Candidatus Ruthia magnifica str. Cm (Calyptogena magnifica): one gene and its partner. Each later gene encodes a partner of the first gene's protein in a complex. Links are inferred from orthologs where the notes say so. Each region holds a gene or a part of one and is shown on either strand. Other genes may lie near its edges.

Region 1 (8,432 bases):
ATCAGCGCCAAATTCTTTTAAAAATATGCCTTTGTCTAGTCCACCTAGAAAAAAAGATTCGTCAATACGAATACCCCATTTACGCATGGTGTGAATAACGCGTTTGTGTGATGGCGCTGAGCGTGCGGTTACTAAAGCAGTTCTGATTGGGTTGTTTGTTACTGGGAAGGCAGATTGTATTTTTTGTAATGACATTAAAAAGCACTTAAATGGTCCAGCTTTGAGTACAATATTGGCTGAATTTTTTTCGTTTTCTACAAAGGCTCTTAATCCTTTTTCTTGAAAAATTCGTTCTGATTCGTTTGAGAAAATAACTGCATCGCCATCAAAGGCAATACGCAATTGAGTTTCATGTGGTTTTTGTGAGCTAGAACCGACGATTGATGCTGCTGCAAAACCTGATTCTAAAGCTTTTTGCACATCTTGGTAGTTACTTGATAAGAACAAATCTGCTTTAAATGCACTTACAAGATTGTGCGTACTTTCACCACAGGTAAAGGCTGCTTTTGAAATATTTAAGCCGAAATGTTCAATGGAGTTAAAAATACGTAAGCCTGTGTCAGCGCTATTACGTGAAAGTAGGATGACATCAATGGGGTTTTTTGTGGTGTTGAGTGCTAATAATTTTTTAACCAGTGAAAAACCAACTCCAGGTTGCAAAACAACTTTTTCGTTTTTTTCTTGATGTTTGGCGTAAGCCTCAACCCCATGTTCTTTAAAGATTTTGTGCGATTCATCAAGATTAAATAAGGCCCTTGATGAAATTGCAATGACCAATTTATTTTTTGTAGTGTTTCTCATGGTTTTTCTTGGCATTTTTTAAAACAAAAATTCAACTATTTTTCAAATTTTTTTTCTTATTATATATGTATATCAGGACATTGTGCTAAATATGGGTGCGATTAAGTGTAGTTTGATTGTGTACAGAGATGACTTCTAATAATTTTGCGTCAAAATAGATTTTAAATTTGATGTTTGGAAAGTGTAAGTCATTTTCGCTATTGTGCTTAATTGATACGATCATGAGTGGTTTGTTTTAATGATGGAATAAGCTTTAAAATTTTTTGATAGTTCAATTCAAACAACTGCGAAACTTAGGCGTAAATTTTTGGCTTTTATTGACTGTGTAAAGATTTTAAAAAATGTTGTTTCATATCCATTGTGTGTCAATTGTTAGTTGTCCATTATCATATAGCGTGTAATGATTAAAGCCAATTCTAGTTTCATTGTTAAATTGTAAGGCAGTTGATGGACATGAAATAATTTTTACCCCTAATCTGCTAAATTCAGCAGCTTGATGTGCATGGCCAAACAGTATGGCTTGTATTTTAGGGTATTTATCAAGCACATTAAACAATGCTTTTGGATTTTCTAAAGACAGTGAATCATCCCAAGTACTGTTCATTGGTACGATAGGGTGATGTAAGACAATGAGTATATATTTGGCAATTGATTGTGTTAAATTAAAGTTTAGTTTTTTAAGTTCATTTTTTGTTAAAAATCCACTGGTTTTTGATGTTTGCACTGAATTTGTACTGATAATTTCCCATTTTCTAAGTGTGAATTGGCTGAATAAATTTTTAGAAAAAATAGTATTCAGATTGTTATCAATATCATGATTGCCAGATATTACTAATAGCTTTATTTGAACAGGAAAAAGTATTTGTTGTAAAGTTTTATAAGAGGTGATTGTACCATTGTGGGTAAGATCGCCACTAATTAATAAGGCATCAGTATCGATATTGATGATTTTATTGATGATTTTTTTTAAATTGACATGGGTATTAACACCCATAGCGTATTCAACATTATCAATATGACAATCACTAATTTGAACAAAACTATGGCTCATCATATAGCATTGATGAAGGTAACTCGAGAGCTAATACCTGCTAGTAGTTCATAAGCAATAGTAGCACTATGTTTTGCAATGGTTTCGATGCGTAATTGCTTATTACCCCAAAGAATTGCATTATCTCCAACACTAGCATTAATGTTACTTATATCAACACAAATTAAATCCATTGATACGCGACCAACAAGTGGACATAAGGTGTTATTAATTAGTACAGGTGTGCCATTTTTAGCATGGCGTGGGTAACCATCACCATAGCCAATGCCGATAGTTGCTATGGCTGTTGATTTGTCGGCTGTCCAAGTAACGCCATAGCCAACTGAATCATCAGCTTTGATGGTTTTAATTGACATAATTGGTGCCGATAGTTGCATAACTGGTTTAAGATTGTGATTAATAATGTTAAAAGGAGAAACGCCATACAACATAATTCCAGGGCGAACATAATCAAAGTGTGAGGCTGAATTTGACAAAATTGCAGCAGAATTTGCCATTGAGCGTTTGGCAACAACAGGATCTGTTAATTTTTTAAATTCAAAGAGTTGGGATTGATTCATTGGGTGGTTAATTTCATCAGCACAAGCGAAATGACTCATGATACATTGGATATTAATCAGTGGATTATTTCCTAGTAACTTTATACAGTGATTATATTCATTGGTAGACAAGCCCAGTCGATTCATACCTGTGTTAATTTTTATCCAAATATCTATAGCTTGTTTGGTGTTATTAACAACGGATAGTTGAGTTTTATCGTGTACAACAATTTGGCAATTTAGTTTAATGGCTTGTTGTAGTTCTTGGTCTTTAATGACGCCTGATAGAAGTAAAATTGGCTGATTTGTAGTTTTGCGTAATTTTTCTGCTTCCAGGATTTCACTAACACCTAACAAATCAGAATGATTAATAATTGGGTCAATTAAATCAATATGGTGGCCATAAGCATTGGCTTTCACCATGGAAACTATTCTAGTATTGAGTGAATTTTTTTTTACAACTGAAAGATTGTGTTTTAATGCTGATTGCGAAATTGAGGCAATGGCGCGCATGGGTAAAGTTTTTATTAAAAAGGCTCTTGGTCAAAATTAGCCATATTATGTGCATAAACTGTGTCTATTTGTTCATCAGTTATGTCGTGAAATTGCTCTTCGTTGGCTAAATTTTCAAATCGTGCATATTCGCCAATAAAAGCTAGTTTGATTAGTCCAGTAGCGCCGTTCCTATGCTTGGCAATTTTTAAATCTGCCTTACCTACCTCTTCTGGATTTGAATAGGTGTCATCATGATATTGTTGGTCGCGATAAATAAAACCAATAATATCAGCATCTTGTTCAATTGAACCTGATTCGCGTAAATCAGACATTTGTGGTATACGACCTTTACCAGCCTTGGGGCGTGATTCAACAGCACGGTTAAGTTGTGACAAAGCAAGTACGGGTATGTTAATTTCTTTGGCTAAGGCTTTAAGAGAACGGGAAATTTCAGAGATTTCTTGTACCCTATTTTCATTTTTTCCATGTACGGTCATCAGTTGTAAGTAATCTACCATAATTAGTGCCAAGTCAGGATATTGGCGTTTTAGTCGCCGACATTTTGCGCGAATTTCTGTTGGTGTAATGGAAGGGGTTTCATCAATAAGAACTGTAGATTTTTCCAAGGCTAATACGGCATGATTAAAGCTATTCCAGTCAGTTTCAGTCATAGTATTGCGTAATTTTGAGCCTTCAATGTGACCAAATGATGAAATCATACGCATTACTAACTGTTCAGTTGGCATCTCTAAACTAAATACTACGACTGGTTTAGGTTCTTTAGCAGTAATAGCAACGTGCTCAATAATGTTCATTGAAAGAGCAGTTTTACCCATAGAAGGGCGTCCAGCAATGATAATTAAATCGCCATTTTGTAAGCCAGAAGTTAATTTATCTAATTCACTAAAACCAGTTTCTAAACCACTTATGCTGCTAGATTCTTGCATTTCGTGTACGTGATTGACAACATCTTTAATAATGTCTCTTACATTAGTAATGTTTTGTTTTCCACGAGTCACTTGTTCAGCAATTTCAAATATTTTTTTCTCAGAAAAATCAATAAGCTCCTGAACTTCAATTTCTTTTGGATGATAGGCAGTGTCAGCAATTTCGTGACTAACAACAATCAGTTGACGATAAACGGATAATTCGCGTACGTGTTTAGCATATGCTTCAATGTTAGAAATACTAGGGGTATTTTCAGCAATTTGAGCTAAATAGACAAAGCCACCAATGGTTTCTTCAGAGCCTATTTTTTTAACTTGTTCTTTAACTGTGAGAATGTCAGCAGGTTGCTCGTGTTGTAATAGAATGGTAATGGCATTAAAAATAATTCTATGCGAGGCATTGTAAAAATCTGCCTCGGTCAAAATATCTGCGACACGATCCCATGCTTCATTGTGTAGCAATAAGCCACCTAAAACAGATTGTTCTGATTCAATTGAATTGGGTGGTATTTTGACGTTTTTGGTATTCATTGGCTTTTAAAGTACCTTTTAGTTGGCTTTTTATGCTTCTTGAAAGCCCTCAATAACAACTTTAATACTCACCGTAATATCTGTATGTAAATCAACACTGATTTCATATTTACCTGTATGGTGAATTGTCTCGGGCATGTTAATATTACGCTTTTCAACTTCAAAACCGCTTGCTGCAAGGCTTATTTGAATATCACTGGTATTGATAGAACCAAACAATTTGCCCTCTTCCCCTGCATTGGCTTGAATGGTACAAACAGTACCTGTCATCTTACTCTCAATCACTTGTGCATTTTTAAGTATTTTAGCTTCGCTAGCCTGTAGTTCGGCTTTAATTAATTTAAATTTAGCCAAGTTTGTTTTAGTTGCGGGCTTAACTTTACTTCGAGGAATTAAAAAGTTACGAGCATAGCCCGCCTTAACATTGGCTAAATCGCCTAAGTCGCCTAATTTTTGAATTTTTTCTAATAAAATTACTTGCATGATAGACTCCTACTTTTTGTGTTTGTCAGTATAAGGAATAAGGGCTAAAAATCTAGCTCTTTTAATGGCAGTTGTTAGTTGACGTTGAAATTTGGCACTGGTGCCTGTCATTCTTGATGGTGTAATTTTTCCACTTTCATTAATGTTTTTAAGCAGTGTATCAACATCTTTATAATCAATTCTTGTAATACCTGCTGCCGTAAAACGGCAAAAAGTGTTAATTTTAATTTGAGGTCTGCGTTTTCTTTTTACTTGCTTGGCCATTATGATCTCCCCTTTTCTTTGTCTTTATTAGCCATCATTATCGAAGGTGTGGTGATTACTCCATCTTCAGAAATGATTAAATTTCGAAGAATAGCATCGTTAAAACGAAAATTATAATTAAGCTTATCAAGTACCTCTTGATCGCATTCAATGTTCATCATTAAGTAATGTGCTTTATAAATTTTTTTGATTGGGTATGCTAAATGTTTACGCCCCCAGTCTTCTTTTCTGTGAATTTTACCACCACCAGTAGTGATGATTTCTTTGTACTTCTCCATCATTGTGCCTACCTGAGCTGATTGATCAGGGTGGACAATAAGTGTAATCTCATAATGTCTCATGAGTTGTGTCTCCTTATGGTTATATAGTAACTTGGAACACTGCGCTCTCAAGCAAGGAAGGGGGAATTTTATACTAGTTATTTGTTTTTAACAATCGTTTAACGATGTATATTGAGTGAATTTTGTTAAAATTCAGCTAATTTTACTATTTTGTTTAAACAATTAACTATTACAAAATTTTTCATCACTCTAATTTTACTAAGTGCAGTGATTTTTGTCGTGTATTTAAACCATTTAAGCCAGTTGCTTTATGATGCGTTCTCTTATAATACAAGCACAAATGCTTTGAGTTTTGAGCAACAACCAAAATCGATGATTAATATGCTTTTACTGGTGGAAGACCAATCATTTTTTAAACATCCTGGTGTAGATTTTAAAGAAATTATTAGAGTTGTTCGTGACTATATATTTTATGACAAGCCACTTCGCGGTGCGAGCACCATAACGATGCAGTTAATCAAAAATACCTTGTTAAATAGAGAACGAAGTTTAGGGCGAAAAGTTAAAGAAGCATTGATGGCATTATTATTAGAACATTCGTTTGATAAAAAATTCATACTCAATCGTTATATAAATACTGTATATTTAGGTCAAAAAGGCAATATAAGTATTAATGGTTTTACCAATGCTACTCGGTTTTATTTTAATAAAAAATTGGCATTGTTATCCTTAGAAGAAATGGCTATGCTCGTGGCTTTGGTTAAAGGTCCTGATTATTATCATCCAGTTAGACATTCGTTAAGATTACTTAAACGTAAGCAATTGGTTTTATCTATCTATCAGAAGTTTGAGAAAATTGTAAAATAGCAAAATGATGAATTTATTGGCAATTGATACATGTACTGATACGTGTTCAGTGAGTCTGCACACTCAAGATAAAATATTTTCTCGTTTTGTTCAAGGTGTGGAGAAAAGTTCAAGTCTAATATTATCACTTTGTGATGAGGTTTTTAAAGCGGGCCAATTATCACCATCTGCCTTGGGTGGTATTATTTACACCAAAGGCCCTGGTTCTTTTACAGGAGTTAGGATGTGCGTTAGTGTAGTTCAGGGTATATCATTGGCACATGATATTCCTACAATAGGGTTTTCAACACTTGAGTTACTTGGATTTGGTGCGTTTAAAAAATACAATACTAACAAGATTGCCATTGCATTTGATGCGCGTATGAATGAGATATATTGGGGTATTTATCAAAACCAAGTTTTATCTAAGGAAAGTTTACAAAAGCCTAATGAGGTGGACATACTTGGAAAAGATTTTATTGGCGTGGGTAGTGGATGGGGTGCTTATGAAAATGAGCTTATTCAACAAACAGGCATTAGTACTTATATTGCCGATTTTTATCCAAAAGCTGAAAACCTTATAGCACTTTACTTAGTCCATATTAACAACAACATTAATTTTAGCAATAAGTTAGCATTGCCAACTTATTTACGTAATAATGTTGCGCATAAGTCGCTAAAATAATGTGTTTATCAAAGGTCTCAAGTTTAAATAACTAACAGGATTGGTTTATGTGGAAATGGATTAAAGCGTTTGCTTCGCCTAAAAACTTTTATCAAATTAGTCAAAAAATCATCCCTTGGTTTTTATTTCCTTTCATTGTTTTAACACTGATTGGTTTGTACTGGGGATTGATTGTTGCACCTATTGATTACCAGCAAGGTGAGATTTATCGTATTATGTTTATTCATGTGCCTGTTGCATGGATGAGTATGTTTATTTATTTGGTATTGGTGATTTCTGGCGGTATTGGCTTAATTTGGCAAATTAAATTAGCATATGTAATTGCTAAAGTGTCAGCACCCATTGGGACGGCGTTTACTTTTTTAGCTTTGATTACTGGTGCAGTTTGGGGTAAGCCGATGTGGGGTGCTTGGTGGGTGTGGGATGCACGCCTAACTTCAGAGTTGATTTTGCTGTTTTTATATTTGGCTTATATGTCACTTAATAATGCATTTGACAATCCTAAAACCGCATCTAAGGCCTCTTCAGTATTGGCCCTTGTGGGCTTGATTAATTTACCTATTATTCATTATTCGGTTAAGTGGTGGAATACATTACACCAAGGTGCATCAGTCAGTATTAATAAAGTGGCTATTCAAGATGCTAATATGTTGATTGCATTATTATTAATGGGCGTAGCATTTAAGTTTTTATATGGCACGCTTATGTTGATGAGGGCTAGAGACGAGGTATTGGTGACAGAGCAAAACTCTAGTTGGGTTAAAAAAATAATTATGGAGCATAGATAGTGATCTTAGCAGAATATTTTTCTTTTCTTCCGTATGGAAAGTACGCTTTTTATATTTGGTTTTCTTATTTGACAACCTTGATTGTGATTGCAACTTTATTTATACGCACGCACTCTATTCACAAAAATGCAATCAAACAGTTACGTATTAAATATTTAAGAGAGAGGCAATCATGACAAAACGACAAAATAGAATGACATTGGTTGCTTTATTGGTAATAGGTGTGAGTTTGACAGGTTATTTAGGCTTAAAAGCCTTTAACGAAAATTTATTGTACTTTTTTTCTCCTACTGATGTTACCGAAGGCAAAGCCCCAAAAGGTAAGAGTTTTCGTTTAGGTGGTATGGTCGCTAAAAATAGTGTTAAGCGTGACGGTGTTAAAGTTACGTTTGATGTCACCGATTATGTCAACACCTTTCGTGTTAATTATTCAGGAATTTTGCCTGATTTATTTAAAGAAGGTCAGGGTATTATTACAACTGGTTCTTTAATTAATGGTATTTTCATAGCAACTGAAGTGCTCGCCAAGCATGATGAGAGCTACATGCCACCAGAAGTGGCCGATGCATTAGAAAAAGCTAAAAATAAATAATGAAAAAATTTCTACCTTTAGTTTTATTTGTTGTATTAGCTGTATTTTTATATATAGGTCTTGGACTTAATCCTAAAAAATTGCCTTCGCCTTTGATTGGTAAAACATTTCCAAATTTACAAGTTGAAG
Region 2 (6,877 bases), 400 kb from region 1 along the record:
TATTAAAACGCTCTATTAAGGCATTTCCTCTATAATAGTATAGAATTTCTGTAACTACTAATATCGGCAAACTCTATTATTAATTTAATTATTAGGGTAAAAATTTTCCTTTGAAATTTTAACTTTGTAGCCTTTTTTACTAAGATGATTATCAGTTAAATAACTTAAAAAATCATTTAGTTGTTCTTTGACATCAAAAATTGAATAACCTACTATTACTAGTAATATTTTCATTTTCTCTCCTATGAATTAAATAATAAAATCAATTTCAATCGTTATATTCCCCCGGTTTTTTAAAATACTTGTTTGGTATTTGAAGCAAGTACAAAATTTTCATTAAAGTCAATTTAAAATTCATTAAATTTAACCTTTTGCTAAAAATATAAATAATTGCCTTTTGCTTATTTTTGGTGAATACAGTCAATAATCTAGGAAGGCAAAAGGAGGTATAAAGCTTTTTTATAGGCCAATAATCTCTGTAAAAACAGTAATAGTATTAATATTTTCACATCTTGGGACGATATGATTAAATCTTATGTTCATTTTTGTTACCCATTTTTAATAATAAAACCATGTTAGAATTAAAGTATGTTATTGTCAATTAGGTGCATAATTAGTATATAGTATCATTTAATATACTAAAGAAGATTAGTCCAATGATAAAAACGCTTTGGAGAGTTAAGAAAATTTGTGCCAAATATTACACAAAGAATGCTTACTAAGAAATTAAGAAAACTTGAAAGCATTCATTGAAAAGTATATAAAATTGTACTACCTAAAGTTGAGTGTATTCTTAAGAAGTAGAGTGAATCACTTAAAAATACGATTTTTCGTTAGAAAAATTGGGTAAGAATTAATAAAAACAAAAAAAGTTATAACCAGGCCTTTAAACTTGCTTCAATAAATTGATCTAAATTACCATCTAAAACATCGTTCGTATTAGTGCTTTCAACGCCAGTGCGTAAATCTTTAATTCTTGATTGGTCGAGCACATAGGATCGAATTTGGTGTCCCCAACCGATGTTAGATTTTTTGTCTTCTAGGCTTTGTTTTTCAGCGTTGCGTTTTTGTATTTCTAACTCATAAAGTTTGGATTTTAATTGTTTCATGGCCTGATCTTTGTTAGCGCGTTGTGAGCGACCGTCTTGGCATTGCACAATGATATTGGTGGGTAGATGGGTGATGCGTACGGCTGATTCGGTTTTATTGACGTGTTGGCCACCGGCACCACTAGCACGGTAAGTGTCAACGCGTAAATCTAATGGGTTGATGTCAATATCAATATCATTATCTACTTCTGGGGAAACAAACACAGAGCAAAATGAAGTATGGCGTTTACCATTAGCATTAAAGGGGGATTTTCTAACTAAGCGATGGATACCAATTTCTGTACGTAACCAGCCAAATGCGTATTTACCATCAAAATGAATAGTTGCGGATTTAATGCCAGTCACTTCTCCTGCTGAGGTTTCCATGAGTTTAACTTTGAAATTGTGTTTTTCACCCCAGCGTAAGTACATACGTAACACCATTTCTGCCCAATCTTGGGCTTCTGTACCACCTGAACCAGATTGGATGTCTAAATAAGCAGAATTAACATCTAAATCACCACTAAACATGCGTTCAAATTCAAGTTTTTCAATGGAAGATTGGATGGTGTCTAAATCATCAATAATATCATTTGCTGTGTCTTCATCATTTTCTGTTTGAGCCATATTTAATAACTCCTGCGCATCTTCTAAAACAGAATTTACTTGTTTAAAAGTTTGACAAATTGATGTTAGTTTTGATTTTTCTTGTCCTAAGACTTGTGCTTGATCAGGGTTTGTCCAGATATTCGGGTTTTCCATTTCCAATAAAACCTCTTCTAGTCGAGCTTGTTTTTTTTCTAAACTAATGTGTGTTAATAGGACAATTGTGCGTTGTTTTAAATCTTGTATTTTTTGATAAGTGGGTGAGAGTTCCATGGTGTTATTTTAGGTATAAAAAAAGCCCCAAATGGGGCTTTCATAAAAATGTTTTAAATTATTTTCTAAGTCCTAGATGAATAATTAAGTTTGAATAGGAAGCTGTATTAGCGTCTTTAAGATAGATTAGTAATTTTTTTCGCTGAGAAACTAAATGTAGAAGTCCTCTTCTTGAGTGGTGATCTTTTTTATGAGTTTTAAAATGCTCAGTTAAGTGTTTAATGCGAGCTGTTAATAAGGCAATTTGTACATTGCTTGAACCAGTATCACCAGTTTTACTCTGATATTTTTTAATAATTGCTTGGGTGTCAATCGACATAATAAATCTATAATTAAAAGGAGATGAATTATACTCTAATTTGCCTTATTATTCTTTAAAAGTTAATAAAAAGATGGTTCATTATTTGGTCTAGTTTTAAAGCGCTTATGAATCCATAAATATTGTTCTGGTGCTTTTAAAATTTGTTGTTGTAATATTTGGTTGGTTAGTCGTGTATTTTTTTGGGGTTTGTCATTAGGATAATTCACCAAAGCAGGAGAAAATTCTAGTGTATAAGTTGTGTGTTGACGAGTAAAGGACAAGGGAATAACGACCGTATTATCAATGCGAGCTAATTTTTCTGTGGCTTTTATTGTGGCAGTTTGTATGTCAAAAAAAGGTGAAAAAGTGCTAATTTTTGTACCTAAATCTTGGTCGTGTGTGTACCAAATTGGTAGGCCTGATTTTAAGGTTCGGATTAAGGCTCTGGTGTCTTTAGCTTTAATCATCAAACTGCCATGTTGGGTGAATATTTTTTGCATTTTATTGTCAAATAAGGCGTTATTTTGTGGGCGGTAAACATCAGCAAAATCAAAGTTTTGTAGTAGCATCCTGCCAGTAAGCATCATGGTTGTAAAATGTCCAACGAGTAAAATGATATTTTGTTGTTTGTCTAAGGCGTTTTGTAAAATCTCAGAGCCTTCAATGTTATAACGTTGCTTGAGTTTTTTGTCGCTTAAATAAAAGCAATTTGATATTTCAAACAGTCCAATGCCTAATGCTTCAAAATGCTGTTTAACTAAACGTGTTACTTGAACTTTATTTTTATTAGGAAAACATTTAGAGATATTCACAAAAGCAATTTTTCTAAGTCTACTTAACAATGGATATAATCCCCTGCCTATTATTTTACCCATCATTAACTGGATTTTAAGCGGTAATTTAGCGGTTAGTTTCATCAAGCCAATTAAAGCCCAAGTGGGTATAAATTTAGGATGATAAAACTTTGTTTTTGTCATTAAAATATCACTTTAAATGTCTTAAATATTAATACAGAAAATGCCGTTTGTTAATGCAGATTTTAAAGATGATTTACCTAATTGTGTAGATATTGTTGACATAATTAATCGGCGTGTGCCACTTAAAAAGGTAGGCAAAGATTACAAAGCATGTTGTCCATTTCATCATGAGAAAACCCCGTCGTTTAGCGTTTCAGTTGAAAAGCAAATGTATAAATGCTTTGGTTGTGACGAAGGTGGTGGTGTGATTAATTTTGTTATGAAGTTTGATAATCTAGGCTTGGTTGAGGCGATAGAGACCATTTCTGGTGAATTAGGCATTAGCGTGGTGTATGATGAGAATGTTAAATCTGTAGATTCAAGATTAGCTCGTTATCGAAACTTAATGCAGCGAGTTAGACAGTTCTATATTCAGCAATTAAAACAATCTCCTGCGAAAGATAAAGCGGTTAATTATGCTAAAAATAGAGGTATTAGCGGCAAAATTGCCAAGTATTTTGAGCTAGGTTTTGCACCACCTAGTAGTAATTTGCTATCTGAATTTGAACAAAATGACCAAAATATTGCTGATTTAAAAACGATGGGATTACTATGTGATGATCAATACCGTTCAGGACAATATTACGATTTTTTTAAAGATCGTCTTATGTTTCCCATTCATAATGCTAAAGGCAATATTATTGCTTTTGGTGGTCGGACGTTTGATAATAATACCAAGGTAAAATATTTAAATTCACCTGAAACGCCTATTTTTTCAAAATCAAAAGAGCTTTATGGCTTGTATCATGCGCGTAAATATTCACGTTCGATTGACTATATATTAGTTGTAGAGGGGTATATGGATGTGATTGCTCTTCATCAAGTAGGTATATCACAAGTGGTTGCTACGTTAGGTACAGCAACTACGATAGAGCATTTAAATATTTTATCGCGTGTAACAAATACCATTATTTTTTGTTTTGATGGTGATAATGCTGGGAAAAAAGCCGCTTGGCGAGCATTAAATGTCACTTTGCCAGTGATTAAAACCGGTATAACTGTTAAATTTTTATTTTTGCCAGATGGCGAAGACCCAGATAGTTTGGTTAAAAAAGAATCAAGTAAAGTATTTGTAACACGTATTGAAAATGCACAACCCTTGAGTCAATTTTTATTTAGCCATATTAAGGCAGAGTTAGATTTTAGCACAATTGAAGGTAAAACCTTATTTTTAGAAAAAGTATCAACATTGCTAAGAAAAATAAATTATAAGATTTACCAACAACAGTTGCTAGAAGGGTTAGCAGGTGAAGTTAATCAAAGTATTGAACAGATTAAATATATATTAGAACGACAAGATACACCCGTTCAAATCAATACATTTGACATACCGAAAAATTATGAAGAGCCACCTATATCTGATTTCTATGATAGTGATGACAATTATAAAGCACTAATATCAGCACCCATTAAGAGTAGTAATTCATTAATTGATCAAATGATTGGCTTATTGCTAAATTATCCTTCTATGATTGATGAAACGGTAGAACTTAGGGTGAGAAAAATTAATGATGCAGATGTGTTGCAAAATTTGGCTAATTCAGCTTTGTTGCAAGAGGATATTACTTTAGAAGATATAATAAAACCATTCCCTCAGAAACAACAATTGCTTGATTTGTACAATAAGAAAAAAGTATTAAAAAATTACGACTATAAAGATGAATTTTTAGATGCCTTGTTAAAAATTGAAAAAAAACAAAAAAATGAAAATGCTTTATTAATCACAAATGAAATAGAATATACAAAGAGCTTACAAGCAAGAAAAGGCAAACTTAAAAGTTAGTTTTTCATGCTTAATTTAATTGAAACATCATTGTTTAAAATATGTCCCATTGCTTCTTTAAATACCATTGCCGCTGAGTTTGACCCTTCGCATTTGCTTCGAAGATTGGGGTTCCAAGAGGTATAGCATTTTTTAGGATAATCAAGCCTCACTGCCATAATATATTTAGGTTTTTTAACAGGTACAAAGCCAGTAAAGAAAGTGCGCTTAGCGCCTTTTTTATTATATGAACCATTAACTACCATCTCTGCCGTTCCTGTTTTGCCAGCTACATTGTAGCCTTTAATTTGCGCTCGATATCCCGACCCTTGATTTGAGGTAACTGTGCTTAATAACTGAGCAATTTTTGCAATAGATTGCTTGTTAAATACTTGGGTTATGTTCTCAGTACTGGTATTTTTAATCAGTTTTAATTGCGGTATCGCACCTTTATTGGCAAATACTAAATAAGCTCTGGCTAATTGTGCCAGATTAGTCTCCATTGGACCATGACCAAATGATAAGGTGCGTTTATCACTTAATGTCCATGAGTTAAAGTGTCTTAATGAACCAGAATTTTCAATGCTTGGTATAAGGTCTAGTTGATGGCCAAATCCCAGCTTATTCCAAGTGTTGTACATAGCTTCTGGTTCAAGTCTTTCGGAGATATTAACAGTACCAAGATTGTGAGATCTTTGCAATATTTTTTTAATCGTCATTTGCTTATATTTACCATCTGGTTTGATATGGCCAATGCGTTTTGAAACATCAATAAATTCATCTTCAGTGGCTGTTATTTGGTTTTTATCCAATGCCAAAAGCATGGTAAATGGTTTCATGGTTGAACCAGGTTCTACTTTATCAGATAGTACTCTATTACGATAATGCTCAGCATTGTAAGTACTATTATCATTTGGATTGTCAGCAGGGTAGTTCACCATGGCCAGCACTTCACCATTTGGTGTAAGAATAATGGCTGAGCCTGAATCTGACTCGTGCTTTTGAACTGCTTTTTTAATAGCTTCATAAGCATGGTACTGAATATCAGTATCAATGGTCAACATTATGTTTTGCCCTTGTTGTATCTGAATGATTGTTTTAGAATTGAAATATGCCTCATTGGTATTGGCTTTAAAATTAATTAGTGTTTGTCCATTATGCCCAGCAAGTCTATTTTCAAATTCTCCTTCAATACCAGAGGCGCCTTTCTTATTGGCATTAACTCGACCTAGTAGTGGTGCTAGTGAGGCAGATTTTGGATAGTATCTTTTTGTATCTTGTTGTAATGCTACACCAGCAATCCTTGCTTTTTTACATTGCTTAACCAGGGTGTAGGTTGTTTTTGTTTTTTGTAGGTTTAAGGTGTTTAAGGTGCGTTCAATGAAACTTAATTTATTAGTAATATTTTTGTTTGCACAGACTAAAATTCTCATTAAATTTAATTGTTTTAATTTGTTAATAATAGGGTCAGTGAGTGTGATATTTTTTTTAATAATTAGATATTTTGAACCAATTTTTCGTTTTGATGCAAGCAACTTACTGAGTGTTTGAACTTTTATATCTAGAATACGCGCCAATTTTGGAATAAATTCAACCTGAATTAGTGTTGGGTCTAAATTAAGGCGTTTTAATAGCAAATTACTGGCAAGAATATGTCCATTTCTATCTAGGATATCACCTCGTTGTGCGATTTTTGTCTCTAAACTAGTGGCTTGATGATAAGCTCTGTTTTGTATTGATAAACCTATAATATTAGATTGTGATATAGAAGTGGTTTGATAAGAAAAAACACTAAAAAGAAATATAAAAAAATACTTAATTGCACCTTGCC

The links. Proteins that work in one complex are often made in the same cells at the same time.
Region 2: the proteins of dnaB (region 1) and dnaG are in contact, whole or in part, in a crystal structure (PDB 2R6A), measured with the Geobacillus stearothermophilus proteins. The link is inferred for Candidatus Ruthia magnifica str. Cm (Calyptogena magnifica) from one-to-one orthologs. Residues at the interface, in WP_033016901.1 of Geobacillus stearothermophilus: Ser13, Glu15, Ala16, Gln18, Glu91, Leu92, Asp94, Ala95, Val96, Pro97, Thr98, Ala99, Ala100, Asn101, Tyr104, Tyr105, Ile108; in WP_049624496.1 of Geobacillus stearothermophilus: Lys456, Leu457, Leu458, Pro459, Ala460, Asn463, Ala464, Leu467, Leu535, Leu536, Ile537, Ala538, Gln544, Glu545, Asp548, Tyr549, His552.

Annotation. Positions count from the first base shown.
Region 1 is NC_008610.1:709,435-717,866, reverse strand. What follows is about bases 2,142-4,966. They hold dnaB (replicative DNA helicase), read right to left. Parts: upstream 4,365-4,966; coding sequence 2,919-4,364; downstream 2,142-2,918. Other genes in these bases: rpsR (30S ribosomal protein S18), read right to left, coding at 4,857-4,966; rplI (50S ribosomal protein L9), read right to left, coding at 4,395-4,847; alr (alanine racemase), read right to left, coding at 2,142-2,904. Outside these bases: RMAG_RS03345 (5'-nucleotidase), read right to left, coding at 1-801; RMAG_RS03340 (metallophosphoesterase family protein), read right to left, coding at 1,151-1,855; more of alr, read right to left, coding at 1,852-2,141; more of rpsR, read right to left, coding at 4,967-5,111; rpsF (30S ribosomal protein S6), read right to left, coding at 5,111-5,452; RMAG_RS03310 (transglycosylase domain-containing protein), read left to right, coding at 5,660-6,259; tRNA (adenosine(37)-N6)-threonylcarbamoyltransferase complex dimerization subunit type 1 TsaB, read left to right, coding at 6,264-6,923; RMAG_RS03300 (heme ABC transporter permease), read left to right, coding at 6,971-7,711; heme exporter protein CcmD, read left to right, coding at 7,711-7,887; cytochrome c maturation protein CcmE, read left to right, coding at 7,881-8,303; RMAG_RS06035 (hypothetical protein), read left to right, coding at 8,303-8,432. UniProt on the Escherichia coli protein: The main replicative DNA helicase, it participates in initiation and elongation during chromosome replication. Travels ahead of the DNA replisome, separating dsDNA into templates for DNA synthesis.
Region 2 is NC_008610.1:314,502-321,378, forward strand. Bases 2,793-5,676 are described here. They hold dnaG (DNA primase), read left to right. Parts: upstream 2,793-3,285; coding sequence 3,286-5,067; downstream 5,068-5,676. Other genes in these bases: RMAG_RS01510 (LpxL/LpxP family acyltransferase), read right to left, coding at 2,793-3,245; RMAG_RS01520 (peptidoglycan D,D-transpeptidase FtsI family protein), read right to left, coding at 5,064-5,676. Outside these bases: RMAG_RS05795 (hypothetical protein), read right to left, coding at 85-234; prfB (peptide chain release factor 2), read right to left, coding at 873-1,967; rpsO (30S ribosomal protein S15), read right to left, coding at 2,026-2,286; more of RMAG_RS01510, read right to left, coding at 2,349-2,792; more of RMAG_RS01520, read right to left, coding at 5,677-6,877. UniProt on the Escherichia coli protein: RNA polymerase that catalyzes the synthesis of short RNA molecules used as primers for DNA polymerase during DNA replication.